Linked DNA regions of Pedobacter sp. W3I1. The protein of the gene in region 1 binds, or shares a complex with, the protein of each later gene. Links are inferred from orthologs where the notes say so. Each region holds a gene or a part of one and is shown on either strand. Other genes may lie near its edges. The genes, in order: QF042_RS24395 and accD.

Region 1 (17,523 bases):
GGGGGAAAAGATGGCAATTGGCTAAGCGGTATTAAACCTTTGGATGCGATCAGGCTTGGCAATCAAAAAAATCTTCCACCATCCATTGTAGAAAACAAAGCATACAATAGATTTTTCTTTTTGCCTTTAATTATCGGTTTAATTGGTGCGGTTTGGCATTTTAAGCGCAACCAGAAAGACGCAGGTATTATCGGTTTACTCTTCGTTTTTACGGGTGTGGCTATTGTGGTTTACCTTAACTCTGTCCCTGTTGAGCCACGCGAAAGAGATTACGCCTACGTCGGCTCGTTTTATGCATTTGCGATCTGGATAGGTTTAGGCGTATTGGGTTTAAAGGATTGGGTTTTTCAAAAACTAACGCCTGTACGGGCTAGTATCTTTGCTTCGATTATTGCTTTATTTGGCGCTCCGATTATTATGGCCAACCAGGGCTGGGACGATCATGATCGCTCTGATAGCCATGTAGCGAGAGATATGTCTGTCAGTTACCTAAAATCATGCGCACCCAACGCCATTTTGTTCACTTATGGCGATAATGATACCTATCCGGTGTGGTATGCACAGGAGGTTGAAAATATCCGTCCGGATGTACGTGTGGTAAATTTAAGTTTATTTACTGCCGATTGGTACATCGATGGAATGCGAAAAAAGCAAAATGAATCTGCTCCCTTACCCATCACCTTAAAGCATGAGCAATATGTTGAAGGCACCAGGGATATTATGTACTATCAGGATTATAAGATTGCACAACATATCGAATTGCAGGAAATTTTAGATGTACTCCTATCCGATCACGATGAAGATAAAGTAACGATGACTGATGGCTCTAAATACAATGTGTTACCTACCAAAAACCTTAAACTGGCGGTAAGTCCGCAACAGGTTTTAGATACCGGAACGGTACCAAAAGAAGATGCAGGTAAAATTGCAAGCAGTATGGAGTGGACTTTTAACCAGAATTATGTAACTAAAGGAACATTGGCCTTATTTGATATTTTGGCGCACAATAACTGGGAACGACCAATTTATTTTACAGGGGCAATGCCAGATGAGCAATACATTGGGTTAAACAAATACCTTTATATGGAGGGGTTAAATAAAAGATTATTGCCTTTGAAACCAGATACGGCAATTACACAAGATTTTGATCGTGTAAACCTGAAACCAATGTACAACAACCTGATGAATGTGTATGGCTTTGGCAACATTAAAAATGCCAACCATTTAGACAGGCAATCTGCTGATGATGTAACCATGTTCTCGAATATGTTTAATGGCTTATTAAACGGCTTAATAAATGAAGGTAAAATTACTGAAAGCAAAAAAGTGGCTAATAAATATTTTGAGGTGATTCCTGCTAAATTTTACAGTATGCGCCAGGTCATGAGCACTTATTATTTCACCGAAAGTCTCTATCGTTTAAATGACCTGAATCGTGCAAATGCGATGATCAAAAAAACGGCCGATTATGTAGGCAGGGAACTGAGCCACCTGGCTGATGTTTCAGAGAGCAAAAACCAACTATCATCTGAGCAGGATGTACGTTTCTACCTTGGCTATTTAGGACAAATGGTAAAATTAACCGAGGCTTTTAAGCAAGATGCGTTGAGTAAAAACCTGGAAAAACAATACAACGATTTAATCACGAGATTTACGCCATTTGCAACGGGTTAGCAAAAAAACATTCTAAATTTTAACCCATAGGCAGATTTTACATTCTTGCTTATGGGTTTTTGCTTCTCCAATAAATTAAAATCCTTTATGTTAAAGGCCTTAAGCCGTTAAAAATTGTTAAATCAATCCGAAATTTTACCTGTTTTATCGACTAGAATAGTTAATTTCGGCAGCATTTTTATGTGAAAACAATTTTTAATATCATTAAATAAACCAATGAATTATTCAAAAGTTAATAATATAGTAGGCTGGATCTGCTTTTTAATTGCTACACTAACTTACGTTTTAACCTTAGAGCCTTCTGCCAGTTTTTGGGATTGCGGTGAATTTATCGCATCAGCATTTAGAATGCAGGTTGTTCACCAGCCTGGTGCACCTTTATTCTTAATGCTCCAACGTTTCTTCTCCATTTTTGCAGCTGGAGATTTAACCAAAATCGCTTACTGGATGAATGTAGGTTCGGCTGTTTCTAGCGGGGCAACTATCTTATTCTTATTTTGGACCATCACTGCACTGGCTAAAAAAACAGTATTAAAAGCTGGTGAAGAACTGACAACCGGCAAATTGATCAGTATTATGGGTGCAGGTGCCGTTGGTGCTTTGGCTTATACTTTCTCTGATAGTTTTTGGTTTTCGGCAGTAGAATCGGAAGTTTATGCACAATCATCGTTATTCACCGCGATTGTATTTTGGGCCATCCTTAAATGGGAAGCACATGCCGATGAGCCACGCGCCGATCGTTGGTTATTGTTTATTGCTTATATTATGGGTTTATCAATTGGTATCCACTTGTTAAACTTGTTAACTATACCGGCTCTTGCTTTTATTTATTATTTCAAAAGAACAGATAAAGCAACAACATCAGGAATTATTAAAACCCTTATTGTTGGTATTTTAATCTTGGCGGTAATCCAATATGGTATTATCCAATACCTGGTTTCGTTTGGTGCATATTTCGATTTATTCTTTGTTAACACATTGGGTTTAGGTTTTGGAACGGGTGTTTTATTCTTCGCCATTTTATTAATCGGTGCGCTGGTTTGGGGAATCCGTTATTCGATCCAACACCAAAAGAAATTATTAAACCTAGGTTTAATCTCTACCGTTTTAATCATTTTCGGTTATGCATCCTTCTCGATGATCATCATCAGGGCAAAGGCAGACCCGAACTTAAACAACAGTGCGCCTAAAGATGCTTTCTCTTTCTTAAGTTACCTAAACCGTGAGCAATATGGCGACAGGCCATTGGGTTACGGCCCTAATTATAACTCTGAAAGAGTAGGTGTAACTGAAGGTAAAACCATCTGGAGAAAAGGAAAAGACAAATATGAGGTAGCAGGTAAAAAAACCGACTACGAGTATAATAACAACACTTTATTACCTCGTATGTATAGCGATGATCCTAAACATGCGGCTTTTTATAAAGAATGGATGCGCTTAGATGATACTAAAAATCCTACTTTAGTAGATAATGTTGGTTTCTTGTTCAGCTATCAGATTGGCTACATGTATATGCGTTATTTCATGTGGAATTTTGCCGGCCGCCAGAATGACGAGCAAGGCCAGGGTAGCGGACATGAAGGCACCTGGATTAGCGGTATTAAACCAATTGATGCCATGTTGAGAGGTAATCAGACTAATCTGCCACCATCAACCGTTGATAACAAAGCGTATAACCGTTTCTTCTTTTTACCATTAATTTTAGGCGTTATCGGTGCACTTTGGCATTTCAAACGTAACCAGAAAGATGCCGGAGTTGTAGCATTATTATTCTTCTTTACCGGTATTGCCATTGTATTATACTTAAATCAAAAACCATTGGAGCCTCGCGAAAGGGATTACGCTTACGTAGGATCCTTCTATGCCTTTGCCATATGGATTGGGCTCGGGGCGCTCGCTATTAAAGAGTGGTTGTTTAAAAAACTAACCCCAACTGCCGGTGCCATTGGTGCAACCGTGATTGGATTACTGGCAGCACCGGTAATTATGGCCGAGCAAGGATGGGATGACCATGACCGTTCTACGAAAATGGTTCCGCATGATATTGCTTTGGATTACCTACAATCCTGTGCGCCAAATGCCATCTTATTTACTTATGGCGATAATGATACCTACCCGCTTTGGTATATCCAGGAGGTAGAAAATGTTCGCCCTGATGTTCGTATTGTAAACTTAAGCTTGTTTGATACCGATTGGTATATCAATGGATTAAGACAAAAACAAAATGAATCGGCTCCATTGCCAATTTCAATGAAACCTGAGCAATATGTACAAGGAGAAAGAGATGTAATGCCATACGATGATTATAAAATTGCCGGTAGTGTTGAGCTTAAAAACGTGGTTGATTTATTGTTATCAAACAATGAGAGCGATAAAGTACCGATGCAGGATGGCACAAAATCGAATTTCCTGCCAACCAAGAACCTTAAAATTACGGTAGATCCACAACAAGTAATCAGTACAGGAACAGTACCTGCAGCCGATGCTTCAAAAATTACCACCACAATGGATTGGAAGTTTAATAAAGGTTATGTGACTAAAGGAACGTTAGCCATGTTCGATATCCTTGCACATAACAACTGGAAACGTCCGATTTATTTCGCTTCTACAGTGCCTTCTGAGCAGTATAACGGCTTAGATAAGTATTTATACAGCGAAGGTTTAGCCATGCGTTTATTACCGCTTAAAGCTGATACTACATCATCAGAAGATAGACCAGAGCAATTAAACACGCCTGTTTTGTATAATAATGTGATGACTAAATTTAAGTGGGGAAATATGAAAACTGCTAAATATTTAGATCCACAGTCATCAGATGATACTTTCATTTTTACCAATCTCTTCAGCAGCTTAACTAACAGCCTAATTAAAGAAGGTAAAATTGCTGATGCCAAAAAAGTAGTAGATAAATACTACGAGGTAATGCCTGATAAATTCTTCGGCATCCGTACGGTTGTAGTGAAATTCTACATGGCTGAAAATTTATATAAACTAGGCGAAACTGTCAGGGCTAATGATATTTTGGAAAAATCCGGCGATTATATCAATAAGGAATTAAACTACCTGGCTGATATTTCACAATCAAAAGGTTTAACCGGGTCGCAGAACATTCAAACCGGCTTATACTATCTGGATCGAATGATTAAAACAAGTAAAGCTGCAGGTCAGGATAAACTGAGCGATAAGCTGCAGAAAACATTTAACAGTTTAGAAGGCCGTTTGTCGATGTTTTTCCCACAGCAGGGGCCACAACAGTAAACGGATCTGAAAATAGATTATACGAGCAGCTGCATTAATTTGTAGCTGCTTTTTTATTTGCCAAACCTATCAGGTTTTAAAAACCTGATAGGTTTGAATCATGGCCTAAGTTGGATTAATAATAATTGATTTTTCCACTCAGTTATCCTTACAATCGTCATGCTGAATTTATTTCAGCATCTATCATGCTACAAAGACCCTGAAATAAATTCAGGTGACGAACCTAGTAAAATCCTTAAAAACTAGGGATTTATCCACAAAAAATCCCGTTCGGCATTGCCAAACAGGATTCAAATTTATTTTAGTTAATGATTATTCGTTTACTACACCCATCGCGCAGAATTTTTCAATTCTTTGTTCAATCAGTTTATCCGTTTTTAGTTTACCTAAAGCAGCTAAATCTTTAATCAGGTAATCTTTTAAAGTTCTGCCCATTAACTCCGGATCCTGATGTGCACCTCCAAGCGGCTCAGGAATAATGCCATCAATTAGTTTGTTGCCAAACATATCATCAGAAGTCAATTTTAAGCATTCAGCAGCTTTCTCTTTAAAATCCCAGCTTCTCCATAAAATAGAGGAACAAGATTCAGGAGAGATTACCGAGTACCAGGTGTGCTCTAACATATATACTTTATCACCGATACCGATACCTAAAGCACCTCCGGAAGCACCTTCACCAACAACAACGCAGATAATCGGCACGCGTAGGATAGACATTTCCAATAAGTTTCTGGCAATAGCCTCACCTTGTCCACGTTCTTCAGCCTCTAAACCAGGGTAAGCACCCATAGTATCAATAAAAGAAACAACCGGTTTATTAAATTTTTCAGCCAAACGCATTAAACGTAAAGCTTTACGGTAACCTTCCGGATTGGCCATACCGAAATTGCGAAACTGACGCTCTTTGGTATTTTTACCTTTTTGGTGACCAATAATCATTACCGTTTGACCATTTATAGAAGCAAAACCGCCAATAATTGCTTTATCATCTTTAACCGTTCTATCGCCGTGCATTTCAATAAAATCATCGCAGATCATATTGATATAATCGAGGGTTTGCGGGCGATCAGGGTGACGGCTCATCTGAACCTTGTTCCAACCGGTTAAATTTTTATATAAGTTATTGGTAGTTTCATCTAATTTACTATCAAGCTCGTCTAAAGTGGCAGACATATCTACCTTAGTTTTTTCGGCAACTTGCTTAACCTTTTCTATCTGCTGAACTAAATCGGCAATAGGTTTTTCAAAATCGAATGATGTTTTTATTTGCTGCATAATTGAACCACAAAAATAAGTAATTATTTTTAGTTTGTAGTGAACAGTTTTTTGTTTGCGTTTTTGAGGGAATAAATCGCTTTATCGTATAGGCAAATTAGCATTGCAAATACACTGTTTATCCTTTCCATTTTTTTGATTTGGAAAACAATTACAGTATTTTTTCGGTTAGAGCAGTCCCGCCCCCGTTTCTGCCGATTGAAAACCTGTGAAACAAGCAAGAATACCATAAGTAAACAAAAACAGATGCTTAAATCGGCATCTCACTCCGGTCGGGTTTAGTTTATTCCGGTTTCTGCAACTATGAGGGGCTTCCGGGCCACCGCCCTAACCTACCTAGCCCTGATTGCAATGGAAAGCACGCAAGCGAGGCACGAGTGCGGACTTGCAATGTAAAGCAGGACGAACGATAATGTTTATGTTGACCCTGCGCTCTGAATAAATCGAAAATTACTTTAAAGCATTGACAATAATTAGCTTGCAGGTGAAATCTCTAAGCGATTTATCTGAATTCGCTCAAAGATTTCTCCATTCCGTTGCACTTCAGTCGAAATGACGACCGATTTTTAGAACTTAGCGGCCTCGCCTGCTTTTGGTAATGCTTTTTTAATAAACTCACGGATATGGTTATTCGCCGTTTTCAAATCATCCTTACGTAGGTACATCATGTGCCCACTACGGTAACCTTCCCAGCTCATACGGTCCTGCAGTTTACCAGCTGCATCTAACTGCCACATGCTGTATTTGGCGTTGAAATAATCGCAGGCCCCCATCATAATAACCCGATTGCACCAATAAATGCAGATAAGGATTCTGTGCCATGGCCTGACGGAGATTATCGCCGGTCTGATCTCCAGATTTATCCCATGGATACACGGAACCGAACATATTGTATTTTAAATCGGTTTTATAATTCAGTTCGTTACGGATGTACATATTAATGGCTGGCGTAAAGGAATGTAACCACGAAGTTAGTTCTGCATTGTAATCAGGTCCTTCGCCGGCACTCATTTTATCGATACCACGATAGCGCGAATCTAACCTGCCAACGGTAAAACCTTTATCTCTTAACAGTTCTTTCCAAAAGAAATCAGCAGGTACATTAAGGTTATAATCTAATATCACTTTTTCTGAAAGACCAGAATAACGGGCCATTTTTACGGCAATGGCTTTCTTTTTATCGGGGCTCAACATCCCCCCTTGCGAAATTGCAGGAATTAACTCATTAATGGTAAAACTTTCCACTTCAGGAAGCATCGCCGTTAAATCTTTACTTTGTAAATCGGCTGACAAGGCTTTATGGTACCAGGCGGTAGCTGCAAAATACGGTAAACGCAAAGCTGCATCAACTGGGCCGCTACGTTCAATGCCGAGTTCGGTTGGCGAAACCAATACCACGCCGTTTAAATACATCCACTGGCTGTTCTGCAGCTCTAAAGCTAAGCCTGAAACGCGTGTGGTACCATAACTTTCGCCAATTAAAAATTTTGGCGATGCCCAACGGTTATTGCGGGTTACAAAAGTATTGATCCACTCAGCTAAATACTTAATATCTACACGAACACCAAAAAACTTATTGGTGGGAATATCTTTGCTCACTGCTCTCGAATAACCTGTGTTAACCGGATCGATGTAGATAATATCGGCAACATCTAAAATAGAATATGGATTTTCTTTATAACCATAAGGCTGCACGGGATAACCTTCGTCATCAATATTCAAAACCACAGGACCAGTATAGGCAATGTGCATCCAAACTGAAGCCGAACCCGGGCCGCCGTTAAAAGAGATTACTAAAGGTCGCTTATCACGATTTTGCACATCACTGCGTTCGTAATAAGTATAAAACAAACCTGCAATTGGTTTTCCATCTTCATCCCAAACAGGCAGCGTACCTGTTATAGCCTTATAGGGAACGGATTTACCATCGATGGTTACCGCGTGATTGGTAACGACCGAGCTCTCCACTTTAATGGTCCTTTCGTTTGCTGAAGATTTAGGTTCGTCTTTAACGGTAACCTGGGTAGTGGTTACAGTTTCTTTAGATTGGCTTTTCCTTGGTTCTTGTTGTGCATATGCAAAAATGCCCATGCTTAAAAATGTAGCGAGTATAAATCTGAATTTCATTGTTTTGGTTTGGTTTCTAAATATCAAACTATTGCGGCGTTAATCAAAAAGCGCATTAGAAATGTTACTAAACAACCCATATTGCTTGTGGTACTGTATTAACTTGAGTTTTACAAACCAAAAAGCATAAAAAAAGCCGACACTGCATATTGCAATGTCGGCCAGTAAAAAACCGGGATGATATTAATTATTTATCCCACCAAACTTTTCCTACGAGCTTATCGCCTCCCGGAACAGCGGCTGATGCAGCTTTATAGTTTACTGCATTAGTAACGCCTTCGAAAAGTGGATAAGGGAACCTACGCGGAATTGAACCGCCCGTATTGGTATTTGGATATACAATAGGCACCAGTGCAGGAATACCTGTTCTTCTCCAGTTCGACCAGGCCTCATAAAAATCGAGCATGGTAATAGTATGGGCCCAATATTGAGTACCGATCATATCTAAACCGTTGGCCGCTACATATGGATGGGCGATTAAATAAGTCGCGGCATCTGTTCCGCTTACCGCCATTGATGCATCATATTGAGAAAGATAAGTCATTGCAGAGGTAACTCCAGCATTGTAATGCGTAGCAGCCGAACCGCCAATACCATAACGTTGTGCCGCCTCTGCCCAAAGCAGTTCGGTTTCTGCATAGGTAAGAATAAAGGTATTGCCATCTCTTTTCAACATCCCCGGGTTTGGAGAAGAATAATCAGTAAAATCGGTATAAGAAGGGTCCTGACGAACATCTCTTCCTCCAATACCACTTAAATCTTTACCATTTGGCATCCCTTTTTGTACGGCAGGATTAGTAACGAAAGCAGGATTTTGAACCTTGGTGCCATCAGTTAAATACAATTTGGTTACCGCTACCTTACCTAAACGAGGGTCGTTATTGGCCTTTAAATAATTGATAAAGGTATTGCTCCACCTGGTGTAATAATTCTCCTGACCACCATCGCCTAATAAAACCTGCGCATTTCTATTTTGCGTTACCCGGGCACCATTGGCATCGTGTTTAAAGAAAGCATTATCTGCATCGCCAGTCATGGTTTTGCCAACTGCTTTATTGATGTAGGCCTGCGCTAAAGTAGCATCAGCTTTGGTTAGCCTCATGGCCATGCGGAGCATTAAACTATTTCCGAAACGTTTCCATTTTGCAATGTCGCCAGCAAAAATAAGATCTCCTGTTACTTTATCACCACTGGCATTTAAGGCAGTACTCGCCTCATCAACCTCTTTTAACAGATCGGTATATATAGCTTGTTGTGTATCATATTTAGGATATAAGTTTGCCGTATAATATCCTCTTCCTGCATCAAAATAAGGTATATCGCCGTATAGATCTGTTAATCGCTCAAAAATCAGGGCTTTCCAGATTCTACCCATCTGATAGACGTTATTATATTGAGTTTTTCCTTTGGTAAACTCCACTAAATCTGCAGCGTACTTCACCTGATCTGGATAAGCTTTTTCCCAATAAGCAGCTGTATAACCTTCATTTAGCATGTATTTGTCACCTGCCCAATAACTGATAACGGAGGACATGCCCTGCATCATCGTAGAAGCATAAATTAAATTTCCTCTCCAGGTTTCATAAGCAAAATCGATGCTCCCGGTATAATTTAACTGAGCCGTAGATAAAAGGAAGTTCGGATTATATTGCTCCTGGCCAATAGCTGTTGGATCTGTATTAATTTTTTCGAAGTCTTTTGTACAACCAGCTATCAGGACTAATCCAGATAATAAAAGTGGTACGTATAATTTTATGATCGTTTTCATTTTCAATTCGTTTAAAGGATTATAACTTAACACTTAAATTTAAACCGTAGGTACGCACGGGTGGCACACCACCTAACTCCATACCCGGAATTGTTGCATTATAGCTCGATTCGGGATCGATGTTATCGGTTTTTTTCATGATGATAAATAAGTTACGACCAACGAAACTTACATTTAAGCCTTTAATCTTATTATTGAACAGCTTTCCAGGGAAATTATAACCCAGAATAACCTGTCTGAACTTGATAAAACTTGCATCCTGAACAAACTGTTTTGAAACATTATTAGCGAAAGTGCTGTAATAATTTGCGGCATTTACGCCTAAAGCCTCACGGTTTTCTAAAGTGGCCTGGTGCAAACCAAATACATAACCATAATAATCAGTGGCAGAGAAAATTTTACCGCCCCATTTACCATCAATCAGGAAGGAAAGATTAATGCCCTTATAATTAAACTCATTATTCCAACCAGCAGTCCATTTATTATAGGCCGAACCATAAGGTTTCAATTCACCTCTTTCCGGGATCCCGTCGGTACCCTTAACAATATTGCCATTGGCATCGTACTTATAATCGTAAGCCATTACCTGTGCAATAGCAAGCCCTTCCAGGTTTTGTAAAAAGCCTACGTTGCTTCTTGAGGTGGCTAGTGGCTGAGAAGCTGTACCAGGAGCAAGTGTTAACACTTTATTATCGTTATAAGAGCCATTTAAAGTAGAGGTCCAGCTAAAATCTTTATTCTTTAACACCACACCAGATACTAAAGCTTCTACTCCTTTATTCTGTAATCGACCGATATTTAAAATTGCAGCGCTATAACCTGTTGTTGTAGAAGCAGGAACAGCCAGAATTTCATCTTTCGATTTTTTGCTGTACCAGGTAAAATCGAAGTTAAGGCGATCGCCAAAAAACTTCATTTCAGTACCAATCTCTAATTCTGTAGCACTTGATGCTTTTAAAGTAGCGTTTGGTATTGAAGAATTAACAATATTACCCAATGAGTTTCCATTCACTGTTTCACTACGTAAATTATAGTATAGCTGGGTTTGGAACGGATAAGTAGCCTGTCCAACCATTGCATAACCCGCCCTCAATTTACCAAAACTCAAAAAAGATGGTTTCCATAACTCTGAGAAAACAAATGAACCGCTAATAGACGGATAGATACTATTGAGTTTATTATCTTTCCCCGGGGTTGCCAAGGTAGAAAACCAGTCGTTACGCGCACTTCCGGTTAAATATAAAATATCTTTGTAGGTTAACTCCAAAGTTCCGTAAACAGATTGTGTTTCCTGATCAGTTTGATAAATCCCAACGGCCTTACCTCCGGTATTAGCTAAATTGTAAACGCCAAAAATCTGGAAAGATCCGCCTGTATTGGTGGTTCCGGCACCTTTCGTACGGCGATAACTGGCACCAAAATTAGGGGTAATCGAAAAATCATCAATTTTAAATGATTTACCAATCAACGCATCAACGTTAAGGTCGGAGAATTTACTAATCTGTTCGGTATAGCCTCCATCGGCATCGTAAGCCGTACCAGATGGGGTAATGCCTAAATAATTATCGTTATAAGCATCTCTACCGGCTCGTGCTTGTAAAAACAGTCCGTTGTCGAAGGTATACTTTGCACTAACAGAGCTCATTAAACGCTCTCTTTTTGTATTGTGGATAAAATCATAAGCGGCAAACCAAGGGTTGGTAGCATAGGTATTACCTGTATTGTATGAAAGCTCGCTTTCATCAGCTTTTTTTCCAGGCTTTAAGGTTTCGATGTTAACACTGGTTGGTAAAAACGCAGCATTATAATTGGCATTACCTGCACCATCTGAAACCATTGGGCGATTATTTGCCTGTTCTAAAATGTAGTTGAAACGTGCATCAATCACCAAATTTTTAATGGGATCGAAAGTGCCCGATAAGGTAAAATTTTGTCTGTTTAAGCCAGAATTAGGTACAACCGACCTGTTGGTTAAATCGCTTGCCGATAAGCGCATTACACCACCAGTAAAAGATTTGTTTAATGCCAGGGTATTGGTAAAGGTTCCCCCTGTTCTATAAAAATCTTCTATATTATTTTCCTGGGCTGAATAGGGTCTGCTTACCCCATCAAATTGAACCACATTAGATCCATCTAATTTTGCGCCCCAGCTCGAACCGCCCACTTGCGCGGCTGCTGTTGCATCAGTGGGCTTTACACCATTGGCGCCCTGACCATAAACATATTGCCAGTTGGTCCTATCCATTACCTGCTCGGCAACATAATTACTGCTAAATTCGATGCTATTCCCTTTCCCACTTTTTGTGGTGATCAGGATTACACCTGCTTTAGCTCTGTTACCATAAAGGGCCGAAGCTGCTGCTCCCTTCAATACCGAAATACTTTCAATATCATCTGGGTTTAAGTTACTTATCGCATCGCCCAAATCCGGAGCATTATCGTATTGCCCACCATTATTACCAATGCCAATAACACTATTAAAGCCAACAGGAGCGCTTTCCATCGGAATACCATTTACAACATAAAGTGGTTGACTTGATGGCCCCATGCTCGAAACGCCACGGATAGTAACGTTTGTGGCAGCCCCAGCACCACCCGAAGTACCTGCAATATCTAGACCTGCCACTTTACCTACCAAAGAGTTGGTAATGTTATTTTCGCGTGCCTGTGTTAAGGTTTCGCCCCCAATCTGCGTAACCGAATAGCCTAAAGCTCTTCTTTCTTTTTTAATACCTAAAGCAGTAACCACCACATCGGTAAGTTGCTTGGTATCTTCTGATAATACGATCGAGATACTGGTTTGCGATCCAATTGAAATTTCTTTCGTCTGAAAACCTGCATAAGAAACCACTAAAACGGCATTTTCAGGCGCATTTAAGGCGAATTCACCATTCACATCGGTTGAAGTGCCTATGCCTGTTCCTTTAACCCTAACGGTTGCTCCGGGCAAAGCACCTCCAAGTGCATCCTTCACCGTTCCAGAAATTGGGACTTCTTTATTTTTGCTAATGACAATTAAACCGCCATCAGAAACAGAATATTTCAAGTTGGTTCTGTTTAAAATGGCTGCCAATACATCAGTAACCAAAGTATTGGTTACGGTAATGCTTACATCCTTGTTTACCGGAACGTAAGAAGAGCTGTAAACAAAATGGTAACTGCTTTGCTGCTCAATAATCTGTAATACCCTGGCTAGCTTTGTTTTCTTAACATCTAAAGAAATTTTTTCCTGGGAAAAAACCGATGCCGAAACATTAAGACAGGTAATGAAAACCATAATACAGGCTAGTTTCATTAGCATAATGAATTTTAGAAGCGCTTTATATTTTGGGCGCCCTTGCAGTAAGTAATAATAAATCATATTTTTGTTTTTTTGGTTGCATAAAGTTCTTGGCAGCAATCTGTTTGCGCATAAACTGCCATTAATTAATCAAAAGAGAAATTGTTAAGGGCGGTGCTCCAACACCGTCCTTTTTTCTTCCTATTTCGAGATGGTTACCTGTTTTCCTTTTATCTCATATTTAAAATTATTTTCGGTTGCTTGTAAAGCATGTAAAACTTCTTCAATACTTTCGTTTGTTATGGTTGCCGTAAAACGGTATTTTTCAATTGAAGGATCTGTAAATTTGATTTCTACGTTATACCATTTTTCTAAAACATTCTTAATCTCATCAAAATCCTGATCATATATTTCAATCCGGTTCTGTGTCCAGGCAGTTTCTACAATGGTGCTGTCTTTAATTTTGGTGTAATGATTAATGGTAATTTCGGGCTGTAAAGCTGTAGGTTTAAGCAATTTGCTTTTTTGTTGCGATGCAACACTCTTGTAAAAAGTAACTTTCTGACTTGGTTTTAAAGTAATGGTTCCGCCATTTCCATTTACAGCTTCCATGGTGATTAGGCCACGGATTAAAGTCGCTTCTGATGTTGTTTCATCTGGATAAGCTTTTACATTAAAAGCAGTACCCAGTACATTGATGTTAAAATCGGTTGTATGCACTTTAAAAGGTTTATTTTTGTCGTGAGCTACATCAAAAAAAGCCTCGCCGGTTAAGGTCACTTCCCTACTTTGATCGTTAAAGCCTTTGGTAACCGATAAAGAACTTTTGGCGTTTAAGAGTACCGATGTTCCATCCTGAAGTTTAATTTTTTTACGTTCGCCACTTTTTGTAGTAAAAGTATAAACCTCTTGCACAACGTTTTTGGTATGGCTATCATTAAAATAGGTATTATAAACCAACACCGAACCCAACACTAAAACTAATGCTGCTGCAATTTTAAGCCATAAATAACGGTTAAGTTTAACTACTTTTGCTTCCGGAAACATCGTTTCTTTCAAACTTTCAGTCTGCTTATTTAATGGGCGTTTATTCCCGCTCAATATCACGTAAAGTTTTTTTGCTTCTGCAATTACTGCAGCCTGCTCTGGGTGGGCATTAATGTATTTCTCCCAATATTCAATGCAAAGCTTATCGGTTCCAGCGCAATACTGCTGAAAAGTACTATCGACAAGAAAATCTTCTGCATTAAATTTACTTCTATCAACCATTCTAATTTGCCTTTTATATATCAGTGCCCAAAAACTTTACTTTTTCCTAAGGAAATTTTAACTTTTTTTTAATAAGGCGAAATATGTGCACTGAAAGTGGATTAAATAAAGAAATTAAATTTGTAGGAATGCTGTTTCTAAAGTTTATAAAGAGTCGGGCAGATCTTTTTATTGTTTAAATATCTTAAGTTTTTGGAAAGCAAGTGCAGAAGCAATGGGGAGAGATCGTCCTGCCATCCGCTTTATCCCGATAAAAACCTGTGAAACAAGCAAGCACACCATAAAAGGCAAAAAAAATAGTGCTTAAATCAGGATGCTCGCTACTGTCAGGTTTAAGTGGCACGGCCTGCTTTACTATTTAGGGCTGCAGAGTGCAAAACGGTTAAACCGCCAAGGATCACATGCCCATTATTCCTAAACCCGGTAGTAACGGAAATCCTTTTTATTGCTTAAAACAATATTTAACTATACGTTTATCTGCAATAAAAAGATTGGAGTGCATAACGGGGCTACAGCACCTACGGAGACTGGAATGTTCGTTTTCACATTACGCCTAAATAATCTAGATAACTAGTCAATTTTTGGAAAGCAGTTACAGTAATATTTAGGGAATAATAGTCCTGCCATTCGCTTTATCCCGATGAAAACCTGTGAAACAAGCAAGCACACCATAAAAGGCAAAAAAAATAGAGCTTAAATCGGGATGCCCGCTACTGTCAGGTTTAGGTGGCACAGGCTGTTTTACTATTGAGGGTTGCAGGGCGCAAAACAGGTATTATGAGCACAAGCCCTTTATTCCTAAACCCGGTAGTAACGGAAATCCTTTTTATTGCTTAAAACAATATTTAACTATACGTTTATCTGCAATAAAAAGATTGGAGTGCATAACGGGGCTACAGCACCTACGGAGACTGGAATGTTCGTTTTCACATTACGCCTAAATAATCTGGATCCAAGTCAATTTTTGGAAAGCAGTGACAGTAATATTTAGGGAACAATAGTCCTGCCATTCGCTTTATCCCGATGAAAAAAATCGGGATGCCCGCTACTGTCAGGTTTAGGTGGCGCAGCTTATTTTACTATTGGGGGTTGCAGGGTGCAAAATAGGTATTAAAAGTACAAGCCTTTTATCCTTAAACCCGGTAGTAACGGAAGTCCTTTTTATTGCTTAAAACAATATTCAACTATAACGTTTATCTGCAATAAAAAGATTGGAGTGCATAACGGGACTACAGCACCTACGAAGACTGGAATGTTCGTTTTCAGATAAAAACATGCTTGCCAATCGGTATCAGATTCAATTGGCCATTTATCCATAGATCTCTCTACTACGGGAGATGACGAAACGCGGAGATTACGCATTAAATTCTTTTCTCAGAATTTTAAGCGCATCGTAAATGGTGTTGTAGGCTGTTTTAATGGTCTGATTGCTTTGCTCGGCAATCTGTTCGTAACTTAATCCGTCAAAAAACTTTAAATGGATGAGCTGTTTCTGGCGAAAGGTCAGTTTTTCGAGTGCATTTTTGAGCTGATGCTGTACCAGCTCGTCGCTTTGCACCTTAACAATAAACTCTTCATAACTCATTTCCATCCAATCGCCATCGGCCCCTGCATTAAAAAGTGCATCGTTAATTTTGCGCTTTCTTTCTAATATCCTGAGCAGCTTGCGTTTAAGAAAGGTACGCAGGTAGGCTTCAACATTATCAACACGGGTTAGGCTTTCATGTTTCTCCCAAATGGTGGTAAATACAAGGTCGGTAGCTTCACCAGCGGTATCTGCATCGGCACAAACCCTGATCCCGAAATTTACGAGCGGGTAATAAAGTGCCGAATAGAGATCAAAAAACGCATCTTTATCGCCAACCCGTAACCGTTCCCATAATAAGTGATGCGCTAGTTTACTGTTCATTAAGCTGTTAGTTGTTATCGCAATATTAACTAAAAACAACAAGATTATTACTAAGTTTCGGTTCGTGGCGACACAAACCGAGGCTAAGAAAATAAAAAATCGTAAGTCTATTTATATAAAGGTATTTATACATGATGTTTGCACTTTATAAGGATTAAAAATCCTTAGTTCTAGAATCGGGATTACAAATCCCGACTAGCTCTCTTTATTTTAAAGCTGTTTTACTGAAAATGTGATATTCTCCTGGCGCTAAAGTTCGGTTATAGCTATTTGATGACAAGTTAATGCTGCTTCCAACCGCATCGACCCAAGTGCCTGATGAACCAAAATCAATATTAGCTGCCTGGCTCACCACATCAAAATTACCGACTACTATAACCGTATTTGTACCTTCTGTTAATTTAATGTATTTGATTCCACCAGCAAGGTTATAGCTTGAGTTAGGTGAGTTAAAAATGCTGTTATTCTTTTTCAATCGGATGAATTTAGCGTAAGCATCGTACAGCGATTTGCGATTTGGATCAGCGTAATAATCCCATTTAATCGGTTTTTCGCCTGTTCTTCCATTAAAATCGATGTTGACATCGTAACCAAGCTCACCAAATTGCCAGATCATTTTTGGCCCGGGGATACTGAATAAAAATGCGGCAACCAATTCTTCCCTTTTTAACGAAGTGGCTAAATTTCCTTTGATTATATAACTGCCTGAAGCATTTCCGTAAGTGATGTTTTTAAAGTTTAACCGCTCCTCATCATGACTTTCGCCATAGCCAACCAAATTTTCTGATTTAGCAAAGCCGTGATTAGCATAAAAACCCCATTGAAAGTTAGAATTATCCAACCAACCCATGGTTGCCTCATTCATGTTATAATTCATGTTATTCCACAGCAGCATGCCATCATCGGCCAAAACCTTTTCTTCCGATTCTTCAGCAAAGTGCTCCAAAATCACGTAAAAATTCG
Region 2 (5,031 bases), 3.5 Mb from region 1 along the record:
ATTGTCAACACCATCTTCCTCACCACCTGTAACACCAAGTTCGATTTCGATAGTCATATTCATTTTAGCCATGCGTGCTAAATATTTAGCAGAAATTTCCATGTTTTCTTCGATCGACTCTTCCGATAAATCCAACATATGTGATGAAAATAAAGGTTTTCCGGTTTCAGCGAAGAATTTTTCACCGTGGTCTAAAAGTCCATCAATCCAGGGTAATAATTTTTTAGCGGCGTGGTCAGTATGTAAAACCACGGCAACACCATAATGCTCTGCCAATAAATGTACATGTTTAGCTGCCGATACAGCACCTAAAATACATGCTTGCAATTTCTCATTATCTAAAGATTTGCCTGCATAAAACTGTGCACCTCCATTAGATAATTGAATCATAACAGGCGAATTTACTGCCTTAGCAGTTTCCAATACCGCATTAACCGTATTTGTACCGGTTACGTTAACTGCTGGTAAAGCAAACTGATGTTTTTTAGCCTGCTCAAACAATTCTTGAACGGCATCTCCGTAAATTACGCCTTTGTAGCCTTTTAAACTCATTTCTTGTTAATTTTATTAAGTCCGAAGTTATAAAAAAAAATAACATTCCAAGCTTTTCTAACAACAGAATTATTTGCCTAACAGCAAAATAAGGCCTATTTAGTGTAAAAAACACATTATCCTTAGTGTAAAAAAGACACACTTCAGTTTACCAATTAGCAGTTAACAGTAGCCGAAGCCGAGTTTTCAATTACATATCCAACGCTTGCATTATTGCCAATCGACTATTAACCAACTAACCATTGACTATTTTTACACCTAATAAGGTTCGACTTTATTTTATTTTTCGTTTCTTTGCAATCCAATTCTTCAAAAAATTATATGGCTTGGTTTAAGAGAGAAAAAAAAGGTATCATCACCACAACAGAGGAGAAAAAAGAAGCACCAGATGGTTTGTGGAATAAATGTCCGAACTGTAAAAAACCCCTACATCAGGCAGAACTTCAGGAAAACAAATACGTTTGCCATTACTGCGATTACCATCTGAGAGTAGGCTCAAAAGAATATTTTGAGGTTTTATTTGATAATAACGAGTTTAAAGAGCTGTTCCCTAACCTAACATCAGGCGATCCTTTAAATTTTAACGATAACAAACCTTACACCGAAAGAATTAAAGAAAGTCAGGCTAAAACAGGCTTAAAAGACGCTATTCGTGCCGGTGTTGGTAAAATCAACGGACAAGATCTCGTAATTGCCTGTATGGATTTTGCTTTTATAGGCGGTTCAATGGGTTCGGTTGTGGGCGAAAAAATTGCAAGATCGATCGATTACAGTATCAAACATAAAGTTCCGTTCCTAATGATTTCTAAATCAGGTGGTGCACGTATGATGGAAGCCGCATTTTCATTAATGCAAATGGCTAAAACATCGGCTAAACTGGCTTTATTAGGTCAGGCAAAAGTTCCCTACATCTCTTTATTAACAGATCCAACTACGGGTGGTGTAACTGCATCATATGCGATGTTAGGCGATATTAATATTGCAGAACCAGGCGCGCTGATCGGCTTTGCTGGTCCGCGGGTAATTAAAGAAACCATTAAAAAAGACTTACCTAAAGGTTTCCAAACTGCAGAATTCGTTCTTGAACACGGTTTCCTCGATTTCATTGTAGATAGAAGAGCCATGAAAGCTAAATTGGGTGCTTTTATTAAAATGATGAATAATTAAGTTGGTTCAATAGTTCATTAGTCATTGGTTCATTAGTGCAAATCGACCAATAAACAAATGACAAATGAACAAATAAACTACAATAAGAAAAGTAGGACTTGAATAACTTCGGTTAATTCAGTCCTGCTTTTTGCTTCAAGTCCTCGCTACACTCCGGGCTTTCCGCGGCAATCAGGTTTAGTTAACATGGGCCGGTGGTTCTTTTGAGGGGTTTTTCCAGCGAGTGCTACAACCACCCCGCCCTGCGGGCACCCCTCCGAGGGAAGGGAATAAAAAACACCACTAATTTTTCTTATTTTTAAACTAACCAAACTATAAACTCAGATGAAAAAACTACTCCTTTTAACCTGTCTGATTACCGTTATGATCGCCACACAAGCCCAGGATAAAAAAGCCAAAGTGCCTTACGACGAGGCTTTGGCCAAAAAACTCGGTGCCGATAATTATGGTATGAAGATGTATGTGTTGGTGATCCTCAAATCAGGCTCAAATACAACCGAAACAAAAGCCAAAACCGATAGTTTATTTGCAGGTCATATGGTAACCATTGGTAAAATGGTCGAAGCGCAAAAACTTATAGTTGCTGGTCCGATGGGTAAAAACGACAAAAATTATCGCGGCATTTTCGTTTTAAATACAAAATCGATCGAAGAGGCAAAACAATTATTAGAAAGCGATCCGGCCATAAAAGCCAAATTACTGGAACCAGAATTGTACAACTGGTATGGTTCGGCAGCACTAGCTGAGTATTTGCCGTTTCACGATAAGATCCAGAAGAATAGTTTTTAAGGTTGTTTGCCACGGAAGCACTGAAGGCGCGGAGAAATTTTGATCGTGATATGCTATATTACAAATAAATTGTCATCCTGAGCTTGTCGAAGGACCTATTTAAATGTCTTAAAAGGCGTTTCGACAGGCTCAACGTGACAAATTCTAAGGAAATTACCACTTACAGACTCTTTAAACTTACAGATCATTCAGTCGAACGGCCCCTACCATCGATTAAATCTATTCAACTGCAACATTTCCATTAACATCCTTCAACCCTACGCCTTATTTCATAAATTAGCTTATCAAATAATCAACCCTAACTAATTATGAATAAAAAACTACTATTTTCTGCGCTATTGCTGTGCACCTCAACCTGCATATTCGCGCAAGACAAAAAAATAATCGACAATATTGTAAAAGAAGTGAACGAAAATTCTCAATTAGAGAAACTTGCACACGAACTTTTAGATGTTGTTGGACCACGTTTAGTTGGTTCTCCACAAATGAAACAAGCCAATGATTGGGCTGTAAAAAAATATAGTGATTGGGGCATCTCGGCAAAAAACGAAAAATGGGGCGAATGGGCAGGCTGGGAAAGAGGCATTACCCACATCGATTTAATAAGTCCACGGGTTAGAACCTTAGAAGGTACACAATTGGCCTGGAGCCCATCTACAAATGGTAAATCTATTAATGCCGAAGCGATTATTCTTCCAGCAATTACAGATTCTGTTTCTTTTCAAAAATGGTTACCCAATGTGAAAGGTAAAATCGTATTAATTTCAATGAACCAGCTCTCTGGCCGACCAGAAAAAAACTGGGAAGAATTCGCCACTAAAGATTTGTTCGAAAAGTTTAAAAAAGAAAAAGCCGAGGCTGCTAAAGCATGGGTAACCAGCATAGCCAAAACGGGTTTAACAGCAAAAACACTTCCTGTAGCTATAGAAAATGCAGGCGCAGTGGCGGTAGTGATCAATAACTGGTCGCAAGGTTTTGGTGTAGATAAAATTTTTGGTGCAAATACCACAAAAGTGCCAACTTTGGATCTATCTGTAGAAGATTACGGTTTAGTTTACCGATTGGCTTTAAATGGTGATAAACCTAAACTAAGAATTGAAGCAGAATCTAAAAAATTAGGTGCTGTACCTACTTTTAATACCATCGCAGAGATCAAAGGAACACAAAAACCAAACGAATACGTGATGCTTTCTGCTCATTTCGATTCATGGGATGGGGCAAGTGGTGCAACTGATAATGGTTCTGGCACCATCTTAATGATGGAAGCCATGCGCATTTTAAAGAAAATCTACCCTAACCCAAAACGTACTGTTTTAGTTGGCCACTGGGGAAGTGAAGAGCAAGGTTTAAATGGCTCAAGGGCATTTGTAGAAGATCATCCGGAAATTGTAAACAACCTTCAGGCCTTGTTTAACCAGGATAATGGCACAGGGCGTGTAGTGAATATTGGCGGACAAGGTTTCGCGAAATCAAAAGATTACATTACCCGTTGGTTAGCTGCAGTACCAGATACCATTAAAAACCAGATCAAAACCAATTTCCCAGGATCGCCTGGTGCGGGAGGATCAGACTTTGCTTCATTTGTAGCTGCCGGAGCATTGGGTTATTCATTAAGCTCTACCAGCTGGGATTATGGCACGTATACCTGGCACACCAACCGCGACAGTTACGATAAATTGGTTTTCGATGAAATAAGAAGCAATGTAATTTTAGCGGCCATTATGGTTTATATGGCCTGCGAAGATCCTGAGAAAACCTCAACAGAAAAAGCAACAGATTTACCTGTAAACGAACGCACCGGAAAACCAGCCACCTGGCCGGTACAAACCAAATCGAATAGAAAAGGTGGGTTGTAAATAAAAGTTTGGAATACATTTTTAAAGGAGCATTTGGAAGCAGGTGCTCTTTTTTATACACACATCGTCATTTCGAGCGGAGAGCAACGAAGTCGAGAACCCGAAGGCTCTGCGGAGCAAAATCTATCGAGCTAGATCTCTCCATTCCACTGCGTTTCAGTCGAGATGACGACCCTTTTTACTGACAGAAATGCCTACTCTTCTTTCTTCTGAAACTTATAAAACAAATAACCTAAAAAAGGTAAAATCAACACACTGCCCAATAGAAGCGCTAAACCTAAACTATAAATAGTTTTTTCAGGCCCTACAGTTTCAAGAAGTGAAATGGCATCTCCGTTTTTTAAACGGATGAAGTTTGGAAAGTGGGCATAACTAATCGCCAGGAGGATCATCGTCACCTGAAAGCCAGCTAAAATGCGTAAAACTTTTGTTTTACCTTTAATTAGCAGGTACCATAACAACACAAGAGATATAGTAGCCAAAATAATGGCCGATAAACCCACATTACTTTTAAAAACCCAATCAATCAATGGAATTCCATCTCGCCGGGCCGCAATAAAAACCATCGCCCCAAAAACTACGGCTGCCACATTCATAAATTCGGCTTTTTTAATGAAACGGCGTTTATCATGTGCTTCTTTTGTCTCACCAATTAGATATATGGCGG

The links.
Region 2: the proteins of QF042_RS24395 (region 1) and accD are in contact, whole or in part, in a solved structure (PDB 8UXZ), measured with the Escherichia coli proteins. The link is inferred for Pedobacter sp. W3I1 from one-to-one orthologs.

What each region holds. Positions count from the first base shown.
Region 1 is NZ_JAUSXN010000001.1:5,955,530-5,973,052, forward strand. The notes cover bases 4,227-7,209. They hold QF042_RS24395 (acetyl-CoA carboxylase carboxyltransferase subunit alpha), read right to left. Parts: upstream 6,208-7,209; coding sequence 5,245-6,207; downstream 4,227-5,244. Other genes in these bases: QF042_RS24390 (DUF2723 domain-containing protein), read left to right, coding at 4,227-4,932; QF042_RS24400 (hypothetical protein), read right to left, coding at 6,774-6,944; QF042_RS24405 (S10 family peptidase), read right to left, coding at 6,919-7,209. Outside these bases: QF042_RS24385 (DUF2723 domain-containing protein), read left to right, coding at 1-1,674; more of QF042_RS24390, read left to right, coding at 1,891-4,226; more of QF042_RS24405, read right to left, coding at 7,210-8,334; QF042_RS24410 (SusD/RagB family nutrient-binding outer membrane lipoprotein), read right to left, coding at 8,522-10,102; QF042_RS24415 (SusC/RagA family TonB-linked outer membrane protein), read right to left, coding at 10,122-13,397; QF042_RS24420 (FecR family protein), read right to left, coding at 13,584-14,651; QF042_RS24425 (RNA polymerase sigma factor), read right to left, coding at 16,006-16,560; QF042_RS24430 (alpha-amylase family glycosyl hydrolase), read right to left, coding at 16,766-17,523. UniProt on the Escherichia coli protein: Component of the acetyl coenzyme A carboxylase (ACC) complex. First, biotin carboxylase catalyzes the carboxylation of biotin on its carrier protein (BCCP) and then the CO(2) group is transferred by the carboxyltransferase to acetyl-CoA to form malonyl-CoA.
Region 2 is NZ_JAUSXN010000001.1:2,420,479-2,425,509, reverse strand. The notes cover bases 1-2,796. They hold accD (acetyl-CoA carboxylase, carboxyltransferase subunit beta), read left to right. Parts: upstream 1-873; coding sequence 874-1,719; downstream 1,720-2,796. Other genes in these bases: QF042_RS10155 (YciI family protein), read left to right, coding at 2,044-2,508; fbaA (class II fructose-bisphosphate aldolase), read right to left, coding at 1-552. In the rest of the region: QF042_RS10150 (M20/M25/M40 family metallo-hydrolase), read left to right, coding at 2,817-4,364; QF042_RS10145 (cytochrome d ubiquinol oxidase subunit II), read right to left, coding at 4,559-5,031.